3 linked regions of the Rheinheimera salexigens genome follow. The protein of the gene in region 1 interacts with the protein of each later gene in a pairwise test. Links are inferred from orthologs where the notes say so. Each region holds a gene or a part of one and is shown in the gene's direction. Other genes may lie near its edges.

Region 1 (2,987 bases):
TAATACGGTTACGTTGCACCGCTAATTTAACACGTTTTTTGGCAATGGTAAGACCTAATCTAGCATGAGATAAATTATTGGATTTAGCGAGGATAGTAAATAACGGAGAAGAGACCCGGAAAGGTTGTTGAAAGACATTATCGAATTGACCAGGAGTTAGTAATCGTAACTCCCGGCCGAATTTTAAATTCACCACTCAGTACTTAGCTACCAATTAGGCAGATAAGCGCTGACGGCCTTTAGCACGACGACGTGCTAAAACTGCACGACCATTTTTAGTGGCCATACGTGCACGGAAACCGTGATTGCGTTTGCGTTTTAAAACGCTTGGTTGAAAAGTTCTTTTACTCATAGTTCACCCGTCTGGTCAAAAATTTACTAAAGGTTCCTGTGTTTTAGCAAAAAGTACCAAAACGCAGCTAACAAAAATGAGCGCGAATTTTAAGTAGTCTGGAGAGCAAAGTCAATCAGATCCGCGGTTTTATTATACTCGATCATGTTTGATCCTTATTTAATTAGGGTTTTTAATAAGTTTTCCACAGCCTAGGCTACTTTAGTTGAACAAATTGTGGGTTACTTTGTTTTTATCTGTTTTTCAGCATGGAATTTAGCGGGTTAGTATGAAACAATATAAGTAATATATTTAGTTTTAAATCAGCTAGTTAAGCTGTTAATCTTGCTGCAACGCTAAATTTGCAAAAGTCAATATTGAAGTTGTGGATAAGATCGTATCATAATGGTAGATTATTTTAGCTACGCCAGCCTATTTACCATGGTAAATGAGGGCTTCAGGAGAGAAGGTGTATCAGTCCGTTTGGCAAAATTGCCTGCAAGCGCTGCAAGCAGAATTGACCGCGCAACATTTTAGCATGTGGATCCGCCCACTGCAGGCTGATAGTTCTGACGCAGGTTTAACTTTATATGCGCCTAATCGCTTTGTATTAGATTGGGTACGTGAAAAATATTTAAACCGTATTCAAGAGCTTATTCAAGATTACTGTGGTGATGACGCGCCACGGCTTAAATTTGATGTCGGTTCCAGTCAGCAACATAGCAATCGGGTTGCGCCAGTATCGCCAGCCACTTTTAGTGTAGCCCCAAGACGGGTGGTAAAAGAGCAAGAAGTCGTTGAACCGGCGCCAAAAACCATTGTTACCAGTAATGTGCGTGCTATTTATACTTTTACTAACTTTGTTGAAGGTAAATCTAACCAATTAGCTCGAGCAGCAGCCAGCCAAGTCGCCGATAACCCAGGTACAGCTTATAACCCGTTATTTATTTATGGTGGCACGGGTTTGGGTAAAACCCACTTATTGCATGCGGTGGGTAATGGTATTTTAGCTAAAAAGCCGGATGCAAAAGTTATTTATATGCATTCAGAACGCTTTGTTCAGGATATGGTTAAAGCATTACAAAACAATGCCATAGAAGAGTTTAAACGTTATTATCGTTCGGTTGATGCGCTGCTTATAGATGATATTCAATTTTTTGCTAATAAAGAACGCTCGCAAGAAGAGTTTTTCCACACTTTTAATGCCTTGTTAGAAGGCAACCAACAAATTATTTTAACCAGCGATCGTTATCCTAAAGAAATCGATGGCGTTGAAGATCGTTTGAAATCTCGTTTTGGTTGGGGATTAACCATTGCTATCGAGCCTCCAGAGCTAGAAACACGTGTCGCGATCTTGATGCGCAAGGCGCATGAAAATCAAATCCGTTTACCTGAAGAGGTGGCCTTTTTTATTGCCAAGCGTTTACGTTCTAACGTGCGTGAACTGGAAGGTGCGCTTAATCGTGTTATCGCCAATGCTAACTTTACTGGCCGACCGATTACTATCGACTTTGTGCGCGAAGCGTTACGAGATTTATTAGCCTTACAAGATAAATTAGTCACGATTGAAAATATTCAAAAAACAGTCGCTGAATATTATAAGATACGTATAGCCGATTTATTGTCTAAACGTCGCTCACGTTCAGTGGCAAGGCCGCGGCAAATGGCGATGGCATTATCTAAAGAGTTAACAAACCATAGTTTACCGGAAATTGGTGATGCTTTTGGTGGTCGGGATCATACTACTGTGTTGCATGCGTGCCGTAGAATTGAATCACTAAAAGAAGAAACGCATGAAATAAAAGAAGATTTTCAAAACCTAATTCGTACATTGTCATCGTAACAGGGATCTGCTCATGCAATTTGTTATTAACAGAGATGCGTTATTAAAGCCATTGCAGATGGTGTCCGGCGCGATAGAGCGTCGTCATACATTACCAATTTTATCAAATGTATTAGTAGAAGTAGCTGATGGCCGCTTGTCATTAACCGGTACTGATTTAGAAGTGGAGTTAGTGGCAACCACTGATGCCTTATCTATTCAAGCTGAAGGCCGTATAACGGTTCCGGCAAAAAAATTATTAGACATATGCCGCAGCTTACCCGATAGCGCGGATATTAATGTTTTAGTCCAAGCTGATAATTGTATTTTAAGTTGTGGTAAAACTAAGTTTACCTTATCGACACTAAGTGCAGCAGAATATCCAAATTTAGAAAGCTGGCAAGGTGAAGTTGATATTGAATTAAGCCGTCAGCAACTGCGAAAGCTGTTAGATGACACCGCTTTCTCGATGGCCAACCAAGACGTACGTTATTATTTAAATGGTTTATTATTTGAAACTGATAATGGTCAAGTGCGAGCTGTTGCTACAGATGGTCACCGTTTAGCCTTAAGCTTACTAGAACTACCAGGTTTTAATGCCGAACAAAAACAAATTATTATTCCGCGTAAAGGCGTAATGGAAATTATGCGCTTATTAGCCAATGATGAGCAGCAAATTCAATTAAGTTTTGGTCAAAATCATATTCGTTTAACCGACAGTAATTTTGTGTTCAGCAGCAAATTGATTGATGGCCGCTTTCCAGACTATCGTCGAGTATTACCACGCAATAGTACTAAGTTGGTCACTGCCCATCGCAGCATTCTTAAAGATGC
Region 2 (10,529 bases), 3.0 Mb from region 1 along the record:
TAGGACGTGCTAGCGCCGGAGCACCTTGCTGCCAGCCTTGATGAATAGCTTCTATGGCCGGTAAATTCACATGCACGGTTTGATCAACCGGCGTTCCCGTGGCGTTAAGAATGCCAACAATGGTAAAAGGTTTACCTTTATGTTGGCTAAAGCTTACTGCTCCTATGCCATGAGATAGCTCAATCTGCTGCCCTAAACGGTAACCCAGTTTGTTGGCTACTTCGGCACCGATAACGGTTTCAAAAACTCCGGCAAAAGCCTCGCCTTGCGCCAGCTTCAGCGGCTGCTTGTTACCGTAACTAAAATATTTAAAGTAATCTGTGGTGGTGCCCATAACCCGAAAGCCCCGGTGCGAGTCGCCTAACGAAATAGGAATACTCCATTTTACTTGCGGATGGGCTATGATTTTTTGGTAGGTTGACCAGTTCATATTGGCCGTGGCATTGCCAATACGAAATACTGAATACAATAATAAATTTATCTGACCAGAGCGTGCGCCAACTATTAGATCGGTACCCGATACGGTGTTGGTAAAGCTTGCTTTTGCTTCGTGACGTAAATGATCAATGCCCAATAACAAAGCTAAGCTAATGGTCAGTGACAACCAAGTCATTAGTACAGTACTGCGACGATTATATAAGCTTAGTCGAGCCAACTTAATTAGCATGCTTGTACCCCTTGCGCTAACTGCCGCATATCTAAATAAGCCTGAAAGTATTGCTGCAAACTTCGGTCGTGGCTAACAAAAATAACCGTGCATTGGTTAGCGCTCGCTTCGGCTAACATTAGCTGCATAAAGCTATCTCTGTTGTCACTATCTAAAGCTGAAGTGGGTTCGTCAGCAATTAAGATGGTGGGTTTGGGCACTAAAGCTCGTACTATTGCTACCCGCTGTTGCTGACCAACACTTAATATCCGCGCCGGTTTATGCCATAGCGATTCAGCAATATCTAAGTGTTTTAATAATGTTTGGGCACGTAATATTGCTTGCTTGCGGTCTTTACCGGCAAAATAACTACTTAACAAACAATTATCTAACACTGACAGATACGAAATTAAATTAAGCTGCTGAAACACCACGCCAATGTGTTGCGCCCGCAGTAAGTCACGTTGTTTAGCGCTTAATGTATGCATAGCTTGGCCGTTTAACCATAGCTCTCCGCTATCCACTTGCGTAATACCTGACAATAAATTTAATAAGGTTGTTTTACCTGAGCCAGAACTGCCATAAACAAATAAGTGTTGCCCTGTAGCTAGGGTTAACTGTGGGATCTGTAACTGCCAGCTATTTTTGCTATAAGCAAACTGGACATTTTTCAGATTAATTGCCGGATTTTTCAGCTGTTCGGTCACGAGCGCTCTGTGTGTCATGTTATGATAGCCATATTATTGCTTTGTTTTTATGTGCAGTATTAGTCTGGCCTATTATGCCCACTTTGCAGGAGCAGCTCCAATGCTACGGATGTTATTTATTATGTTTTACCTAATGCTGGTCGCAGCTTTTAGTGGGTCTTTATTAGCTAGCGAAGCGAAAACAATCGAGTGGACGGATTTAATTCCAGATTCTGAGCAACAGTTAATGGCAAATTTACCTGAAGTGCAGCATGACACTAATCAGTCTATTTTTGATCGCGACTATACCGGCGATGATCCGGCTGCAATGCAATGGCAAGAAATTTTAAAGTCAGCAAAAGTTCGCACCGAGCTGAATAATAGTAAAGTACGCATCCCTGGTTTTATTGTCCCGCTAGAGTTTGATGATAAACAAAATATCACCCATTTTTTTCTGGTGCCTTACTTTGGCGCTTGTATTCACGTGCCACCTCCGCCGCCTAACCAAATAATTTATGTTAGTGGTGCCCGTAATTTAAAAGCCGATATGATTTATTCACCGTTTTGGATTAGCGGCACTTTAATTACCGAAACCATGAGCCACGATTTGGGGCAAAGTGCTTATAGTATTAAAGCTGACAGTGTTGAAGAATACAGTTATTAAGCAAACTAAAAGCGGATAGTCGAATTATTTAAATTGGCATCCGCAGCACCTTGCCGGCCATTAATAACCCATTGTACTTGTAATTGTTGCAAGCTAGGCAGCAAACTAAACAGCTGTAAGTCTAATTGTTTTAAGCGAGCCGGTTGTTGACACAATAATTGATAATTAGCATAGAAATCGGCATGACCACGATTAAACTTGGCATCAAGCAAATCGGTATTGGTTTCGGCCGCAGTTACCTCGCAATTAGCATCGGCATTAAATTGAAACCATTCGCCGCGATTAAACACCTCAATCGCTGCGGCAATTTCAGCTATTTGCTCAGCTGTACTGGCTTTTTGCTCAAAGCCAACAATAGTCTGCGCCGCAGATTGCAACGCCAGTTGCATTTCATTGCCATCAACCACAAGCATTAATAATGCTTTGCCATGTTCATGCGCACCTAAAACGCTAGTGTCACTTGCAGCATATTGCTCGTCTGCAGCACTGGAAAATATACTAAAGGCAAGTAAAGCTGAAACACAGATAGTTTTAAAGTTCATGGCTCATTATCCAAGGGGACGCACTAATTCTGTTAACATAACACAGCGACTAAGGTATTTTCTAGCGCTCTATAACTGACAAACTTGATTTATTCTACTTTAACGCAAGCTACGTTTTGCCCAAAACGCGATAAATATAGCCGGAATAAATAAACCTAACGCTAAATACACAACCGCCATGGCCGAGCCATAGCTTAATAACAAGCCGCCAAAATAACTGGCTATCATAATTGAGAAGTTAAAGGCACTAGACTGAATTGAAGTCGCCACGTCTTTTGCTGACTCAACTTGTTTGCTAATTGCCGCTTGGAACATTGTCACCACAGGCCCAAATGCCAGCCCCCACAAGAAAAAAGCAAAATGGGTTAAGCCTGTGATAGCATGGAATAATAAAAACATCGCCATAGCAATGGCGCCCACTGCCAACATACTGATAATTAAAACCCGCAAATATTGGTCAATATAGCGGGCGGATACCACCACAGAGACAACAGAACCAACACCAAAAATAGCTAACGCTAGCTCGATACCACCCCAAAACGCTATCTTAGCAACCAGTAGGCTTATATAGGTATAAACCGCGTAATGCGCTATAACCGCAAGGAAAGTTAACGCCAGAATGATCTGAACGGCAGGCATTTTTAGCAATGTAAAAGGTGAATTAGTTTTACATAGTCGCTCTCCGTCAAGCGAGGGTAAAAATAAATAGCTTAGTAAGGCAATAAGAGCAATAAGTAGTCCAAGCCCAATAAACTCCGCGCGCCAGCTAAACATATTTCCTATCGCAGTCATAATAGGTAAACCAGCACTTATGCCTAAGGTTGCGCCAGCCATAATGACGGTGATGGCTCGTCCATGCAGATGTTTAGGTACTAATCGAGTTCCATAAGCGGCGATCATAGGCCATAAAATACCGGCGCATACTCCACCAATAATCCGGCAAAATACAATTACAGAGTAAGAAGAAGACAAGCCAACAATAATATTAGAAATTGCAAAGCCGATTAACAGCCAAAGCAATAACGTTTTTCGGTTAAAGGCTAAGGTTGCACTAATTAACGGGATGGTAAACACAGCTGAGGCTAAGGCATAAATGCCGACTAAGAAACCAATTTGAGCAGCATCTACGCCTAACCCTTCACTCATTTGAGGCAATATGCCAGATGGGGCTAATTCAGACAAAATGGCCATAAAGGTGACACTGGCCATTAAACTAAATATAAACCAAGAGAACTTTTGCTCTTTACTCGACATTAACGGATTCCACCTGAAATAACCTCTATGAGTTAAACACTAAATCGATTCATTTTGCCCTGATTAAACGTTCAGGATGTTGTTGCTCTAGCCAAAATACAGTGGCATAAATACTGTTTAGCGACTGTTGTAAAAAGCTAGGATCAATATAATGCCATTGATCGTCAGTGGTATGATAATGCGGATGCTCCTGACCACCGATAAATATATAATTAATTCCTTGGCGATGAAATGTACCGTGATCACTAGCTGTTAACCAGTTTTGACTTCTAGATTGACCGTTAAAATGATTGGGCCCACTGGCCGATAAAAAGCGGATTGGCGCTCCCTGCTCTAGTAAGGTCAGTTGCTTTTTCAACCCAGAATATTTATTGGCTCCGGTTACATATAGCCTACCCCGCCGATCGGCACGACTGATCATATCTAAATTTAAATTCAGAATTATTTGTGTCAAAGCCACAGGCGGCTGCTGCAAAAAAGCTTTACTGCCATATAGGCCCGTTTCTTCGCCATCAGTAGCGAGAAATATATAAGAATAAGCTGGGCAATTGATTTTTAGCTGCTGGGCCAACGCCAGCATAGCAGCTACACCTGATGCATTATCGTCAGCGCCATGATACACCTGTGATCCTTTACGGCCTAAATGATCATAATGCGCAGTTACAACGATATAATGCTCTGGATACTTACAGCCTTGAACCCAGGCCTGTACATTGGTGCCCGTTTTATCTGACCAAGCCCGTTGATAAGTATAATTGGCGTAATAACTTTGCTTAAAGCTCGCTAAGCCTAAAGCGGCATAACGTGCAGCAATATACGCTTGGGCTTGTTCACTGCCCAGCGTATTAGTTTGTCGGCCCTGCATTGATTCCGAACTGAGTTGTTGGATGTCGGCCAATACCGAGTTAACGCTGGTTGCGTTGGCACTAATACTAATAAAACAAATTATCAGCCCTTGACCAACTAAACGACAACTAAATAACTGAGCTATTTGCTTACAGTTAATTCGCTTAAAGCTAAATAGCTTCTTCGTCTTCTTCGCCGGTACGGATCCGAATAACACGCTCAACGTCGAATACAAATATTTTGCCATCGCCTATACGTCCTGTCTGCGCTGTTTGCACAATAGATTCTATACAGCGTTCTACTTGATCGTCTGACACAACAATTTCTAACTTTACTTTCGGTAAAAAATCGACCATATACTCAGCACCACGATACAGCTCAGTATGGCCTTTTTGTCGGCCAAATCCTTTAACTTCTGTGACGGTCATGCCCGTAATATTGATTTCGGCTAATGCTTCTCGTACATCATCCAATTTAAATGGTTTAATAATCGCTTCAATTTTTTTCATTTAAGCATCCATAGATTAGCCACAAAGATATTAACCAGTATAATACATAGCCTTAGTGCAATCAGTAGTATATTAATATAACAGATAACAACACCAGAGGTTTGTTGCCATGAATGCCGCCGAAATAATTGAACAAATGCAGGTTCTACCCCAGATTGATGTTGAATTTGAAATTCGCCGCCGGGTCGATTTTATTAAACAACAGCTACAAAATTCTGGCATGAAACATTTAGTTTTGGGTATTAGTGGCGGTGTCGACTCAACCGTTTGTGGTCGGTTAGCTCAATTGGCGGTAAATGAATTAAACCAAGGCCATGCTGATAAGTACCAGTTTATCGCCGTGCGCTTACCCTATGCCAACCAAAAAGATGAACAAGATGCCCAGCTGGCTATCGACTTTATTCAGCCCAGCCAAGCCTTAACGATTAATATTCAGTCTGGTGCAGATGCCCTACATCAAGCGACCTATAGCGCAGTAGCAACAACAACATTGGCACCCAGTAATGAACATGACGTTGATTTTGCTAAAGGCAATGTCAAAGCGCGTGCTCGTATGATAGTGCAATATCATGTCGCGGCTTTAGTTAAAGGTTTAGTTATTGGTACTGATCATTCTGCTGAAAATATTACCGGTTTTTATACCAAATGGGGTGATGGCGCTTGCGATATGGCACCATTATTTGGCTTAAATAAACGCCAAGTGCGGTTATTAGGTAAAACCTTAGGAGCGAATGCGATTTTAGTGGATAAAACGCCCACTGCCGATTTAGAAAGCTTAGCGCCGTTAAAAGCAGATGAAGCCGCTTTAGGCTTAACTTATCAACAAATAGATGACTTTTTAGAAGGCAAAGAGGTTGCGCCAGAAGTAAGTGCAAAATTAATTGCTACCTATAATAAAACCCAGCATAAACGCCAGCCTATCCCGACCATTTATAGTTAGCCTTAGGCTAACTTAGATTCAAAACCAAATTTAGCTAAACTCGGCTAAATTTGGCCGCAGTTTTACATTTAGTTAATTTTTACTATACTTTTTATCAACCTTGTAGCCAATAAGAGTGATATAAAGTGCGCTGGCATCATATCGGTTTATCTTTAATAGAATTACTCGTCGCAATCGCTATTTTTTGTATTTTGGTGTTTATTGCTATCCCCGCTATGGCGGAGCTAACTGAGCGCCAGCAAGCCTCAGCGTATATGCGCCAATTTAGCCAACATTTAGCCTATGCTAGAATAATGGCCGTTAGCAGTAATTTACCGGTGCAATTATGCCCAAAGACAGGCGTAACCTGTAGTGCAGATTGGCAACATGTACCGATACAAATTAGTTTATTACATCCTGACTCATCAATAATCTTATTGCGTCAGGTTCCTGCCATTAGCCTGCCGCATAAATTAGTTTATAATCGTGAACAAGTCAGTTTTCGTCGCGACGGTAGCTTAGATGGCTTTGAGAATGGCAGCTTTTATTATTGCCCAAGTGCTAAGTATCATTGGCACTATAAAATGACCTTAAACCAAGCCGGTCGCAGTAAATTAGCGCTTATTAATAGCGCTTGTCCCAGTTAACTACACTTATTGCCAATAATTTATTTCCACCAACTCACTGCCAACAACTTAGTGCAACGCCGTTATCGCTATTACGCTGGCCATAGTGATTAAGCTGAAAACTTAAACATTCACTATCCGCTGTTTGTATTCCTGTTGCGGAAGCTAAAGCGGTAAAACCGCTTGCAGCATCAGTTAAATTAAGGCTTAACGTATAACGCCCTGACTTGGTTACGCCAGAGCTTGTTAGCTCTGCCATACCGCTTAGCTTACTAATATCAGCTTGGTATTCAGCGTGATCGGCAAAATGTTGTTCTTGCGCATTGGCTAAGGCTAATAATAGTTGTATTGCTTCTGCCCGATAGGTGCGTAATACATATTGCTGATAAGCGGGGTAACTAATGCTGGCTAAAATGGCCACTATTACCACGGCTATCATGAGTTCGATTAAACTAAAACCACGCTGATTTAGCATGTTACCAAGCACCATATTCAGCAACATAAGTTGCAAGGCGTAAACTGCGCGGAAAATCTGCCGCTTTTAAGGCTTCGCTACAATCAGCACAATGCTCAGTAATCGCTAACATCTCAGGGATAACTTCACTGTGCTCTGTGTCATTGACTAAATTAAGTTGTAACTTATCATCATGGGCATTTAACTGTAGGGCTGCATTAGCAATGGCGTCAATTCGCCAACTGCGCCTTGCGTAGACTTTACCGGCATGATGTAAATGTACGGCAAATAAACGGGTTTCTTCCTCAGCACTAATATTACAGTCAGTACGTTCGCTGTTAGTGTCTGCTGTCACAAAATACACCACGCCAGCATACACTTGTGGTTTTAGCATTACTGAGGCATCAAGCTGAATTATCCAACCTGGACTCTGCTGTAAATCCCGCCACACCGCATCTGTTAGTGCCACATCACTATCATCGTCTCCAAGATCCGTTCTATCCATTAAATCACTAAAATTAATCAGTCGACTAAGTTGCGGTTGATGGTTAAATAACAGCACGGTATCCCCTAGCTCATCATGACTAGCAATCAGGACTAAACTGACTTTCATCCGCTGAAAGTCACCTACACCGCTATAATTTACCTGATAAGTGGTTTGGACTAATTGTAATGGCTGGGTAAATCTGGCATCGATGGCACTAAAATCTGCAATTAACACTGGGCTGGCAAAGCCCGATGCCGACAATGCAATAAACCAGACTCGCCCGTTAATATCGACAACATATACCGCATCGGCTAACCCATTGGCGTCTTGATCTAATAACGCAGGCTCGGCCATGATAATAGCCGCATCAATATCCGTATCGGTATCTGACCAAGCACTTAGCTGATCAAATAATATTAAGCTATCAGCATCACGCAATTCTAATTGGCCATGGCTAACTTCAGTGCTTAATAAACGGTTATGATTTAGTAATATTTCTCGTGTTTCTGTAGGCTCAGTAATACTTGTCGCTACCTGTAAAGGTAAAGCACTGGTTGAGTTTAAATTACATTCTGCCAAGCTTAAACTCGAGAATCCTAAACTAGTAAAACTTAATACCAACAGCATAATAAGATCATTTAAATTCATCAGCGGTTATCTCTTCTGTTAATGACTGTTGCAACACCAGACTGGTATAACCGCTATAAAAACGTCCTCTAGGGCCATAAGTTTCGGTAGAGAGTAATAAGGTTTTACACCGCAGCACCGAGTCAGACCATGCCGCATATTCTGCCGGACACACCACAAACTCGTCTACCGCTTCAACTGGGCTAGTGTTTAGCGCAGCAAGATGTTCGGCTAGGGCTTTTTGGGCAACTTGTAACTGCTGCTGGCCAGCCGTGGCTGATTTTTTACTTAACTGACTGACATACAAACTGGCAGTCATAATTAGGGTCATACTTACTAACATGACCAAAGCAATCACTAATACCATACCGCGTGAAGTACTCATCTCTCCTCCTATAATTGGCTATTATGAAAGAAAACCGTACTGCTAATTAATAAGCGACGATAATGATCTCCGTCGGCGTTAAAACTATGCGGTCCCATGGAATAAACGTCGTTATTGCTATATTGCCGATCCTGCTTCAGTGCGCGCAGCAAGGCATAAAACTTAATACTCACAATACGACTATGTTGTTGCTGCCACTGCAAATCTGTCATTTCTGCAGTAGCTTGCTGATAATCAATGCTACCGTCATTATCGGCATCGATACCAAATTCAAAATGTAACCTTTCGACTCCATCAATGATGGAATCGGTGGCTATATTGGCATGGCCGCTGGCATTGCGTATTAACCGTTTGCGCATTAATACCGGCACAGATTCACCGTCTCGGTACTGCTTTTGGACATAAAACACCAGATGCTGATACGGATAATAATTCATCTCAGCTTGCAAGCCGCTGCTCGCGGCACTAACAAAACGGCTATGCTGCCAATCGGTTTCTAAATAAAACCGGTTCGACTTTAAAGTGCCTACAGGCTGGCTCTGTCCTATTAAGCGTTTTAGTTGCAATAGTTCGCTGTCTTTAAGCGCAGAGGGGATACAACTTAACTGCCGGCCTGAGTTGACCGGTTTGGCATATAAAGTAACAAAGCCCTGATCAACACTGGGGAAGCTGCCATTATCAATACTGTCGTTAAGGCAGTCAGGGCTCGGGGCATCAGGCTTAGTTGTAGTTGCGGCTAATAATACATCGGCCCTGCCACCCCAAAAGCCCATATTCTGTAGCTCATTTTGCATTAAGCTTAAAATAAATTGGCCGTTTTGCTGCAACTCGGCTATTTGCTGGGTTTGTTTTGCTGAGCGGCTTAAGCTACTAAAGGCCGTTAATGCCATTGCTAACAAAAACAAGCCCAGTAACATGGCAATTAATAACTCAGTAATGGTAAAACCATTTCTAGCTTGCATTAGCCGTCACCCAATACAAAGCCACTACGACCCTTGCTTAATTCACAAGCTACCGCAACAGGAGGTGAAGAAGCCAAACGTTGTTGCCAGCTTACTGACATAGCAAGCCCAGCCGCACTAGATGCCAGACAGAACTCAGGCTCAGTTAACGGTAACTTTGCTGCTGTAGCCCATTGCTGATACCAATTAAAGCGTTGTTGCTGGGCCAATTCAGCTTTACTACACGCAACGTCAGCCGAACAATTAGGTGCAGTGGTTAATTCTGCCGCTTTGGTTATCCGGCCAGTCATTAAAGGGATGAGTTGCTGATTACTATAAATATTGTTAATTAGCTCGTTAGTTAATGCCACCGCTTGAGTACGCTGGGTGGCATCAATAACATTACGTAAGGCAAGGGTCTGCCCGGCAAGAATGCCAAGCAGACCTATTTTTATGATTAAAAGTGAAACCAGTACTTCAAGGAGGCTAAAACCCTGTTGTAACCGCATTTCCATATGCCTAAGTTAATTGCTATTAACTTTAAAGTTACAACATTATTTCAAAAGATCAAATTAATTACTTAAATAATTAATAAAATAACCTTCAATAATTACCAGCATTTAGCAACAACGGTAGCATCAAAACCACCTTTCGCGCCTTTACGACCCGCTTGATCCAAGGTTAAGGTGGTGCACTCACTGTCTTTTTGCAACGTCGTCGGCGTCGCTGTTAATTGATAACTGCGGGCAGCTAAATCTTTTATTGCAACAGTGTATCGGGCGTTAATATCATTACGACATTGTAAATCCGGTAAAGCAAAACCATCAGGATTATAACGCATATTTGACGTATAACTTCGCTCCATAAACTGGGCGTATTCAGCTAAGCAAGCTGAAGCTGCCGCACGATTAGACTTTACTATATGCGCTTGATAAGACGGCAC
Region 3 (10,038 bases), 710 kb from region 1 along the record:
GGTTAAATCTGACGTTAACGCCATACTCACCTTTACCTTGCTGAGAGGAGTTACGCGGCATTTTATAGCCAAAGCTACTATAAACCTCGGCCACAAAGCCGGTGCAGTCACGGCCGTTATAATCATGGCCCCAACCATAACGCTCACCGAGAAACTTAAACGCTTGGCTAATAATATTATTAGCGGTAAAGGCTAAATAACCTTGATGTACATCTTGGCTGCGAGCGATTAAAGCTGGAGTAAAATCTAAGCGACCATCCGCTTGGCGAATAGGTAACTGGACAATATGCGAAGCTGCAGGATTTTGACCGTTAACATTGTGGCCAACGTCTTTAGCGCTGAGTAACGGAATGCGCACGCCCATATCCAGCTGTAATTCAGAAATAGCCGGCAAGCTAGGGGTATAAGCAGTGTGGACTTTTGCGCCAGTGACCACTAAAAATGGCTCTTGTTCGGCATAGTCTAATACCTGCTGCCGCTGACCAATAGCGATATCACTGGCTTGTACCCAACCAGTGTAATTAAAACTTTGGACTAAATACCACGCTTTATCCCGACTTTGATGTAATACCGCCACCGGCTCTGCTGGAAATAATCCCGTTTCTTGAAACCGATTTAAATCCACATCATCCGGCTGTTTAAATACTCGGTCATGAGTAGGAAACGCTAATAACATAGTGCGTTTTACTACCAGTGCAAATTGCACTGGATTATTCGGTTTTACACTATCTAGCGCCAGTAATTGTCGGTAGTGTTGCCACGCTTTAGCATCCACCGCACTACCATCGGCATAATAACGTTGGGCTGATGTAATGCTACTAACCTGATTTATGCGGGCTGTTAATTGTTTGGCGCTTAACGCTTGGTTTATTTCTACCAGCGGTTGCATTTCGGCTTGTCGTTTAAAGCTGGCGGCATTTCGGGCCGCTATATCGGCAGGGCTTAGAATAACTTGGTCACCTTGGGCCAATTTCTGCTGCCAATACTGCGGTGCTAACTGCTCAGATTGTAATAACGGCACATCTGAACTAAACGTTATACCTGAGTCAATACCGTTGTTTGCTGCTAATACTGAGCAAGTTAGACAACTTATTAACGAAAAAAATAGGATTTTCATTTATTTACCTTAAAAAACATGCTCTTATACTAAGTGCGCAGTAATGTAGTTAGCCTAAACATACCGTGAAGGAATCAAATATTCCAATTTATTTCAAAATTAAGCATAAATTATTTTCAAAAGAAATAAAATGTTGCTATGTTCAGTTTGTGCACAATTTAAATTTAGTGCATAAAAAAGTAAAAATGGGCAATTAGACCCGCAGTTATACGAAGACTTTTACAACAATGATGCGAATAACTATACAACAACAATATAAAAGCTATCCAAAAACAATAGCGATAAAGTAGCAGCAATAATTTAAAGCGACGCAACGCATTCAGGAGAGAAAGTGATGAAGTTGAACAAGCTCATTCAAGCCCTTGTCCTTGCCGGTCTCAGTAGTCAAGTCTATGCTCAAGAAAATGCACAGCAGACAACAGACACCGCAGCAGATAATGGCAAAGTAGAACGTATTCGAGTCACCGGTTCCAGTATCAAGCGCACAGCACTTGAAGGTGATTTACCTATAACCGTATTTAGCCGCGCAGATATCGATGCTGCCGGTATTACGTCAGCCGAACAGTTACTGATGCAAATGAACATCGCCGGTAATGCGTCTGACAACTTAGCGAGTAATGGTGCAATTGTTGGCGGTCAACAACGCGGCAATAATGGCGTGTCTGGTGCTAACCTGCGAGGCCAAGGTGCTGATGCGACATTAGTGCTATTAAATGGTCGTCGTGTTGCTACTCACGGCTTAAAAGGCAGTGCAGTTGATTTAAACTCAATTCCATTTGCAGCCCTAGACCGAGTTGAAGTGTTACGTGATGGTGCTTCTGCTGTTTACGGTACTGACGCCATTGGTGGTGTTATTAACTTTATCACCAAACGTGATTATACCGGTGGCGTTGTTTCAGCTTTTGCTGACCACACTGAAGCCGGTGGCGGTAATATTTATCGCGCTAACATGTTATTAGGTGCGGGTGACATTAACGAAGATGGCTGGAACATTTTTGGTACCGTTTCTATTAAAACTAACGAAGCCTTAAGAGGCGATCAGCGCGATTTTTCAAATACCTTTCAACCAGACCGAGGTTTATCACCGGATAGCCGAGGCACCCCCTTTGCAACCGTATTTAACCGTGGTAGCAGCCAGCCTAACTTAATTGGTACCGGTTTAATTGACCCTGCAGATGGCTCAACAGTTACCGCAATTAATATTCTAGATTTACCTGGCGCGGCTGGTTGTGAGTCTGCCGGTAAGTTTATGGGGCCTTACGATGATAAATTATGGAGTTCAAATTCATCTAAATATGCTTGTGGTTACGACTATCCTGCAGCGGCACGTATTCAACAACCACAAGAAAGTATTGATTTAATTACCCGCGGTTCATTTCGCATAAACGATAATCACGATGCTTACGTTGAATTTGTGGCATCAAAAGTCGATGTCAGCAAAGTTTTTGAGCCCTATCAAATTTCTCCGGGTTCAACCTTTGGCCCTGATAGTTGGTATCCAAGCACAGGCGAGGCTTATGACCGTATTTATAATGGCCTAGCCGACTACTTTGGCGCAGACCAATTGAATTATGGTGAGTCTATTGCCTATCGTTGGCGTTGTATGGACTGCGGCGGCCGTGAAATTGAAACTAGCACTAAATCTTATCGCTTATTAGCTGCCTTTGAGGGTGTTGTAGCCGATTGGGATTATAACGTGGGTATTTCACGGGCATCAAGTGAGTCAGAATCAACCTTAGGTAATGGTTATTACTTTACCGAACCGCTACAAGCAGCTTTAGGCGGCGGTAATCTAAATCCATTTTTACTCCCTGGCGAAAGCCAAACTGCGGCAGGCATGGCTGCACTAGCTTCGGCCTCAGCGTTTGGCGTTAAGCTTTACGGTGGTGAATCTACCATGACTCAGATTGATGCAACTTTTTCTGGTGAAGTGGGCTTAGAGTTACCTGGCGGTGTGATACAAGCTGCTGTGGGAACTGATTTACGCCGCGAAGAGTATAAATTTAATGGTGATGAGCGCGCAGATACTCGTTCCATATTTCTAGCTCCTTTTGATGACGCCAATGCGCTAGATAAAGTAAGCAGAAATATCAAAGCGGTATTCACTGAAGTGTATTTACCCGTTTTAGACAACTTAGATGTGACTGTCGCCGCTCGTTACGATAAGTACGATGGCTTTGGTAGTACCACTAACCCTAAAGTTTCTTTTAAATACCAACCAATTGAGGCCTTACTATTCCGTGGTGCATTTAGCACTGGTTTTAAAGTACCTTCATTTAACCAACTGTTTAATGGTGTAACTGAATTACCTTATACTGGTTTAGATTTAGCTGATCCCGAAACTTGTCCATCTGGTGTTGCTAATGAAACTACGCCAGGTTGTGAGACCATTCAACCAGATGAAATTTTTGGTGGTAAAGAAAATTTAAAACCAGAAGAATCTGAGCAGAAGAGCTTTGGTTTTGTCGTTGTTCCAACTGATTACTTTAATATGAGTGTCGACTGGTGGGAAATTGAACGGACCAATACTATTCGTTCAGCCTCTCGCGATGTACTAGTTGAAAACTACGATTTATTTAAAGCTAACTGGATACGCGATAGTAGCGGCAAAGTCGTGTCAATTGACCGTCGTTATATTAACTCGGGTGGTACGTTAACCCGTGGTATCGAACTTGATGCTAACCTAACCGGAGAATTAGCCGAAGGTGCGTGGCGGGTTAATTTAAATGGTAGTTACATCAGTACTTTTAAAACTAAAGGTATAGAATCTTTACCATACAGCGAAAACTTGGTTGGTGAATATGTTCGCTTCTTTAACCTGCCAATAAAATGGAAGCACACGCTTAATTTTAGCTATGTGTTAGGTGATTGGGCGCATAATTTAACCCAAGTCTATCGTTCAGGTTATAACGACGAGTTACCCGTTAGTGTTGCTAATGGTAGCTATACACCACCATTATGGGATCCAAAAGTAGATAGCTACACCACCTATAACTACAGTGTCAGTTATAAAGGCATTGATAACTTAGGGGTGACTTTTGGTATTAAAAACCTGTTTGATCAAGACCCACCATTTACTGCGCACCAAAATGACTTTGCTGCCGGTGCGGGTTGGGAAACGCGGATCGCCGATCCACGTGGTCGTGCTTATACCTTGTTACTTGAATACAAATTTATGTAGTCTTAGTTATCAAGCTAAAGCCTAAAATAAAAAACCGCTATTTATAGCGGTTTTTTTATGGTTAAAAATATCTAAATAAAAATGACACTGATTAAAAATAGATGACTCATTCATTTTATTATTAGTAATAAATAATTGGTAATAAACAGCCACAAAAAAACCGCCGTTAGTGCTAACGGCGGTTTTTGTTTAATGTGGTGTGAGTTAGCCATTAAGCCGGGTTCTGTGCTCTGTTGCCAGAGTAGCAATCATTCCTCTAGGACTTAGGTCGCCCTAAGCCTCAAGCAATCTACCCGCTCTCAACGCGGGCCGCGCCAAAGAGAGCCTATTTGATCTTGCTCCGGGTGGAGTTTACCGTGCCACGAACTGTTGCCAGACGTGCGGTGCGCTCTTACCGCACCCTTTCACCCTTACCTGATCCCTAGCTTTCCTAAAAAAGCCAAGGCCATCGGCGGTATACTCTCTGTTGCACTAGTCGTAGGCTCGCGCCCCCCAGGCGTTACCTGGCACCCTGCCCTGTGGAGCCCGGACTTTCCTCCCCTTGCTTACGCAAGCAGCGATTGCCTTGGCCAACTCACGCCGCGATTATACCCGATTTACTCTTCAGTACCAGCCCATTGCAACGCTAGTTTATATAAAGCGTTTTTCTTTTCGTCATGAATTTGTGCTGTAAGGGCGGCGGCTTTCTTTAACGGCAGCTCAGCTAGTAATAATTGCAGGGTTTTTTGTACTGTTTCGCTAACATCACCATCTGGCTTGGGTGTCGGCGCAATCATTAATACCATTTCGCCCTGACAACGTTGTGGGTCGTGTTCTAACCAAGCGGTAATTTGCGCGGCTGTACCGTATTCTATATGTTCAAAAGTTTTAGTTAGCTCTTTGGCTAACACTAGCTCTCGCTCTGGGCCAAACACCTCGGTAACATCTTGCAGCGTGGCTTTAATCCGCCGTGCTGTGTCATAACAAATAATGGTACCCACACCATTTGGCACTGCTGCCAGCTGGGCTTGTCGCTGTAAGCTTTTCGGCAATAAAAAGCCAATAAAATGAAACTTATCGGTTGGCAACCCAGCGGCACACAGTGCGGTTATTAAAGCACAAGGCCCAGGTATTGGGATCACGCGTACCCCAGCAGCCCGACATTGCCGCACTAAGCTATAACCGGGGTCGCTAATTAATGGCGTGCCTGCATCCGATACTAAGGCCACTGACTCACCGGCTAAGCATTTATCAATAATACTGGCGGCTCGGTGCTTTTCGTTATGATCATGTAAGGCAATGGTGCGAGCCGTTATCGATAAGTGCTGCAATAAACGTCCGGTGTGCCTAGTATCTTCAGCTGCTATCCATTGCACTTGTTGCAAAGTGCTAATAGCGCGTTGACTAATATCGTCTAAGTTACCAATTGGCGTGGCAACCACATATAAAGAACCGGTTTCTGTTATCATTTTAGATTAATAATCGCTATTTATTTGAGCTTATCCGACAGTGCCAGTAAGATAAGACTATTATTTTACTATTATCTGGCTGTTGTCTAACTATGGTACTGCGCATTTTGATTTCCAGCAAATTAAAGACCTTATTTTTTATTGGCCTGAGCAGCTTGATTTTTGGTTGTACGCCAAATGTTATTAGCTCCGATCCCGGTCAACCATCGGTAGAAACTAATGACCGCCAAGATGGCCAAAGCGACACGCCATTAGCTCGGGTGCAGTATAAACTAGCCGCTAAATATCAGGGTGAACCACAACACTACCATTTATTAAAGGCGGCCCGATTAGCCATCGCAGAGCAAGATTATTTATTAGCTCTGGCCATTAGCGAAAATTTAAAGCTTAGCCCGTACCCCAAAATTCAAGCCCAAAATAAGCTGATCTTATTGCAAGCTTATATCGCGACAGAACAACAACAAAACTTACAACTTCTGCTTAAAAATACCGAGTTAGAACAAGTGGATGTTGATGATAGAGCTGCTTTCCTGTGGTTTAGCAGTCAATACTTTAGCCAAGAACAACGCCATTTAGCCGCCAGCCGTAATTTATTATTGTTAGCTGACTATGCCAATAGCCAAGCTGATTTTCCCCAATATATGGCGCTGTTATGGCAAAACCTTACGGCTTTAACCGATAGTCAATTGTTGACGTTACAAACTAAGCCAAACCGAGCCAGTAGCAGTTGGCTAGCCTTAGCCGATTTAAGTCGCCGCCATATCGGTCAGCCGGCGCAACTGCAAGCCGCTTATGCCGATTGGCAACGGCGTAATCCTTGGATGGCTAAAACGGAGGCTATGCCTGAAGCGGTACAACAATTACTATTATTACAGCCGTTTCAACCACGTAAAATTGCCGTGTTACTGCCACTTAAAGGCCAGTTTCGCCAACATGCTTTAGCGATTCAATACGGTATTTTAGCCGCAGCCAGTCAAACCAATACCAGCCAAATTGTCTTTATTGATAGTGAACAAAGTCCGGAACAATTGCTGCTGCAATTGACCTCTGAACAAACAGATTTTGTGATAGGGCCATTATTAAAAAACCAAGTTGATGCCATCAGTCAGCTGGAACAATGGACTTGGCCAACGCTATTTTTAAATAGCCAAGATTTGGCGATACCTAGCCGCCCTAACCAGTTTTTCTTTGCCCTAAGCATGGAAGATGAAGCCCAGCAAACCGCGCTATTATTTCAGCAAAAAGATTACCAACAACCGGTAGTCATTAGCGCAGCAAACAATATTAGTTTACGTATGCAGCAGCAGTTTGCGCAATCATGGCAACAACTAGGCCATCCGGCACCGCAACTGTATCAATTTAATGACAAATCCGATTTAGAAGCCTTGATTAATCAACTGCTTGAAACCGGACAAAGTAATGCTAGGGTTAAACAAATAGATAATTTAGTGTCTGATAAAATGCATAGTGATACCCATAGCCGCTTAGATATAGACGCCATTTATTTAATTGCCGATCCGGTACAAACCCAATTATTTAAACCTTTTGTCGATGTCTCGGTAAATGAAACAGCGCCGAAGTTACCCATTTATGCCAGTTCGCGCAGCCATAGCACCAGCTTAGACCGCACCGAGCAACGGGATTTAAATGGCTTAACTTTTACCGAAATGCCTTGGATGCTACCGCTAAAAACTAACCCGGCCTTGCGAGATGAATATCAGCAATTATTTCAAAGCCAAGATGAAAGTCTGCAACGTCTGTTTGCTATGGGCTTTGATGCTTATCGCTTAATTGGTAGCTTGCGCCAACAACAACAGTTAACCTCTATTGTCTTTCCGGGATTAACAGGCCAGTTGCGTTTACATGCCAACGGCAGTATTGTGCGTCAATTAAGTTGGGCTAGATACCACAACAACCGCTTAATTGCGGTGCAAGAGCCCTGATCAGAACATGAATTACACATTTTGATTAATCGCGGCCAGCAATTTGAACTGCTTGCACTTGCTTATCTAGAGCAGCAAGGCTTGCGTTTAATTCAGCAAAATTTTTTATGTAAAGTTGGCGAAATAGATTTGATTATGCAACACGATAAACACCTAGTGTTTGTCGAAGTAAAGTATCGCGCTAGTAAGGCTTATGGCGGGGCAGCCGCTGCCGTAACGGTATCTAAACAGCAAAAGCTGGTACGTACTGCTAAATGGTATTTACAACAACATAAACTAAGCAATACAGCTTGTCGCTTTGATGTTGTTGCCATTGAAGGCTATGAGCCTTATCAGTATCAATGGATACGGAATGCGATTAACTAGCCAACTCTAATAATAAAAGACCGGTTATAACAGGATTCACTCATGCAAGAACATATTCGCCAGCTGTTTAGCGAAAATATCCAAACGATGATTGCCAGTGGCGAAAGCTTAGCCGAACCGTTAGAAAATGCCGCCTTTGTTATGGTGAATAGTTTAATTAATGGCGGTAAAATTATTTGTTGCGGCGAAGGTTCAACCGCAGCATTAGCCAACCATATGAGTGCCTTATTACTAGACCAATTTGAAACAGAGCGTCCTTGTTTACCCGCCTTTGCGCTACAACCGCATCATGCCGGTTTAAACTATAATCCTCAGCGCGATAGTGATTATTTGGCTCGACAAATTAAAGCCCTTGGCCAAACTGACGATGTTCTTTTTGTCATCTCACTCACCACCGCTGAACCTAGCTTAATTAAAGCAGTCGAAGCAGCATTAACTAACGATATGAAAATTATTGCTCTGACGGTAGATAACAGTGGTGAGCTATCAGGTTTACTTAATCAGCAAGATGTAGAGTTGAAAGTACCGCCACACCGCCGAGCACGAATTTTTGAGTGTTATACGTTTTTAATTCATAGTTTGTGTGAACTGACTGATATGACACTTTTTCCACAATAAGGAACATTATGAACAGAACAAAACTGCTAACCGCTTGTGTTTTACTGGCCTTATTACAAGGCTGCGCCGCAGCCGTTGTCGCCGGTGGTGCAACAGCCGTGACATCAGCCAATGATAGACGCACCCTAGGCGCGCAAATAGACGACAAAAACGTAGTGCTTAAAGCGCAGCGCGCGCTAGCGGATAATGCGGCAACCGCCAATGACAGCAATATCAATGCAACTAGCTATAATGGTGTTTTATTACTAACCGGCCAGACCGATAGCGAGCAAACTAAGCAACAAGCTGCAGCTATAGTTAAAACCATTGCTGGTGTGCGCAGCGTGCAAAACCAAATTCGCTTAAGTAGCAATACTTCTATGACCACTCGCACCCGCGATGGCTGGATCTCGACTAAAGTAAAAACGCAACTATTGGCGGATAAGCAAGTTAGTGGCTTAAATATCAAAGTGGTAACCGAAAACGCTGAAGTGTTTTTAATGGGTATTGTTAGCGAACAAGAAGCTAACGTAGCAGTGAATATTGCCCGCCATGTAGATGGTGTATCACGAGTAATTAAAGCCTTTGAAATACGTTAGTTAAAAGCCAAAAATGTATACATAAAATAGGCAGCTTAATAGCTGCCTTTTTTATGTTTAGCAAAGTCGTAACGCTTTTAAAACAGCAGAATGAAATTCGCGTTGTTTAAGTACTGCAACGACGATGACTGACGCGATAATTAATAATAACGGATGAATAAACCAGCTTAAGGCCGCTAATGAAAAGTAAATGGCTCTTAAACCATAGTTAAATGAGTGGCCAGCCTGATCTAGCACTTTAGCGGTGCGGTTGGCATATAACTGTTTTTCTTCATCTGTCATAGCCCGTCCGTCTGGCGCTGCGCCAACTAAAACGCCGCTAAAACCATATTGGCGTAGTGACCAGGTAAATTGAAAGAAGGCAAATACATAAATAAAAGTAATAAATAATATTTTTAATTGCACGCCTGAGCCGGTGGCCGTCGACCAAGGTACTAATTTAGTTAGCATAGCGCTAACTTGATCGGCCGAGCTCATAGCGGTAAGTAAACCGGCCATAATCAATAAACAGCTGGAGGCAAAAAAAGCCACGTTACGCTCTAGAGTAGAAATTAACCCCACATCGGGCATGTTGTTTTCACGCGACAACATTTTACGCATCCAGTCGGTACGTTTGCGCCGAAGTTCATACGACAAGCAACTCTGCACTTTAGCCCGTCGCTTGGCAAACCAGGTATAACCAATCCACAAAGACACAAACCATGTTATGGCAATAATATCGAGTAAATCAGGCATTACAGCATTCCTTTATGGTAAAAAAATGGGCCAAATTAAGCATATAATATTT

Evidence for each region.
Region 2: the proteins of dnaA (region 1) and nadE interact in binary tests that used the Escherichia coli proteins (3 or more experiments, as listed by UniProt). The link is inferred for Rheinheimera salexigens from one-to-one orthologs.
Region 3: the proteins of dnaA (region 1) and BI198_RS04345 interact in binary tests that used the Escherichia coli proteins (3 or more experiments, as listed by UniProt). The link is inferred for Rheinheimera salexigens from one-to-one orthologs.

Annotation. Positions count from the first base shown.
Region 1 is NZ_MKEK01000001.1:217,117-220,103, reverse strand. It holds dnaA (chromosomal replication initiator protein DnaA), read left to right. Parts: upstream 1-800; coding sequence 801-2,174; downstream 2,175-2,987. Other genes in the region: dnaN (DNA polymerase III subunit beta), read left to right, coding at 2,188-2,987; rpmH (50S ribosomal protein L34), read right to left, coding at 215-352; rnpA (ribonuclease P protein component), read right to left, coding at 1-193. UniProt on the Escherichia coli protein: Plays an essential in the initiation and regulation of chromosomal replication. Binds in an ATP-dependent fashion to the origin of replication (oriC) to initiate formation of the DNA replication initiation complex once per cell cycle.
Region 2 is NZ_MKEK01000001.1:3,219,645-3,230,173, forward strand. The notes cover bases 4,295-7,171. They hold nadE (ammonia-dependent NAD(+) synthetase), read left to right. Parts: upstream 4,295-5,256; coding sequence 5,257-6,087; downstream 6,088-7,171. Other genes in these bases: BI198_RS14870 (M28 family peptidase), read right to left, coding at 4,295-4,885; glnB (nitrogen regulatory protein P-II), read right to left, coding at 4,809-5,147; BI198_RS14885 (GspH/FimT family pseudopilin), read left to right, coding at 6,213-6,713; BI198_RS14890 (type IV pilin protein), read right to left, coding at 6,748-7,167; BI198_RS14895 (hypothetical protein), read right to left, coding at 7,169-7,171. Outside these bases: BI198_RS14845 (ABC transporter permease), read right to left, coding at 1-667; BI198_RS14850 (ABC transporter ATP-binding protein), read right to left, coding at 661-1,353; BI198_RS14855 (DUF3299 domain-containing protein), read left to right, coding at 1,454-1,996; BI198_RS14860 (ZrgA family zinc uptake protein), read right to left, coding at 2,002-2,538; BI198_RS14865 (MFS transporter), read right to left, coding at 2,638-3,792; more of BI198_RS14870, read right to left, coding at 3,842-4,294; more of BI198_RS14895, read right to left, coding at 7,172-8,281; BI198_RS14900 (SRPBCC family protein), read right to left, coding at 8,268-8,645; BI198_RS14905 (PilW family protein), read right to left, coding at 8,654-9,607; type IV pilus modification protein PilV, read right to left, coding at 9,607-10,095; BI198_RS14915 (type IV pilin protein), read right to left, coding at 10,197-10,529. UniProt on the Escherichia coli protein: Catalyzes the ATP-dependent amidation of deamido-NAD to form NAD. Uses ammonia as a nitrogen source.
Region 3 is NZ_MKEK01000001.1:928,261-938,298, reverse strand. What follows is about bases 6,935-9,885. They hold BI198_RS04345 (SIS domain-containing protein), read left to right. Parts: upstream 6,935-8,097; coding sequence 8,098-8,673; downstream 8,674-9,885. Other genes in these bases: BI198_RS04335 (DUF599 domain-containing protein), read right to left, coding at 9,309-9,885; BI198_RS04340 (BON domain-containing protein), read left to right, coding at 8,682-9,251; BI198_RS04350 (YraN family protein), read left to right, coding at 7,711-8,055; BI198_RS04355 (penicillin-binding protein activator), read left to right, coding at 6,935-7,689. In the rest of the region: BI198_RS04375 (C40 family peptidase), read right to left, coding at 1-1,117; BI198_RS04370 (TonB-dependent receptor domain-containing protein), read left to right, coding at 1,452-4,298; rsmI (16S rRNA (cytidine(1402)-2'-O)-methyltransferase), read right to left, coding at 4,895-5,746; more of BI198_RS04355, read left to right, coding at 5,854-6,934; more of BI198_RS04335, read right to left, coding at 9,886-9,986. UniProt on the Escherichia coli protein: Required for the timely initiation of chromosomal replication via direct interactions with the DnaA initiator protein.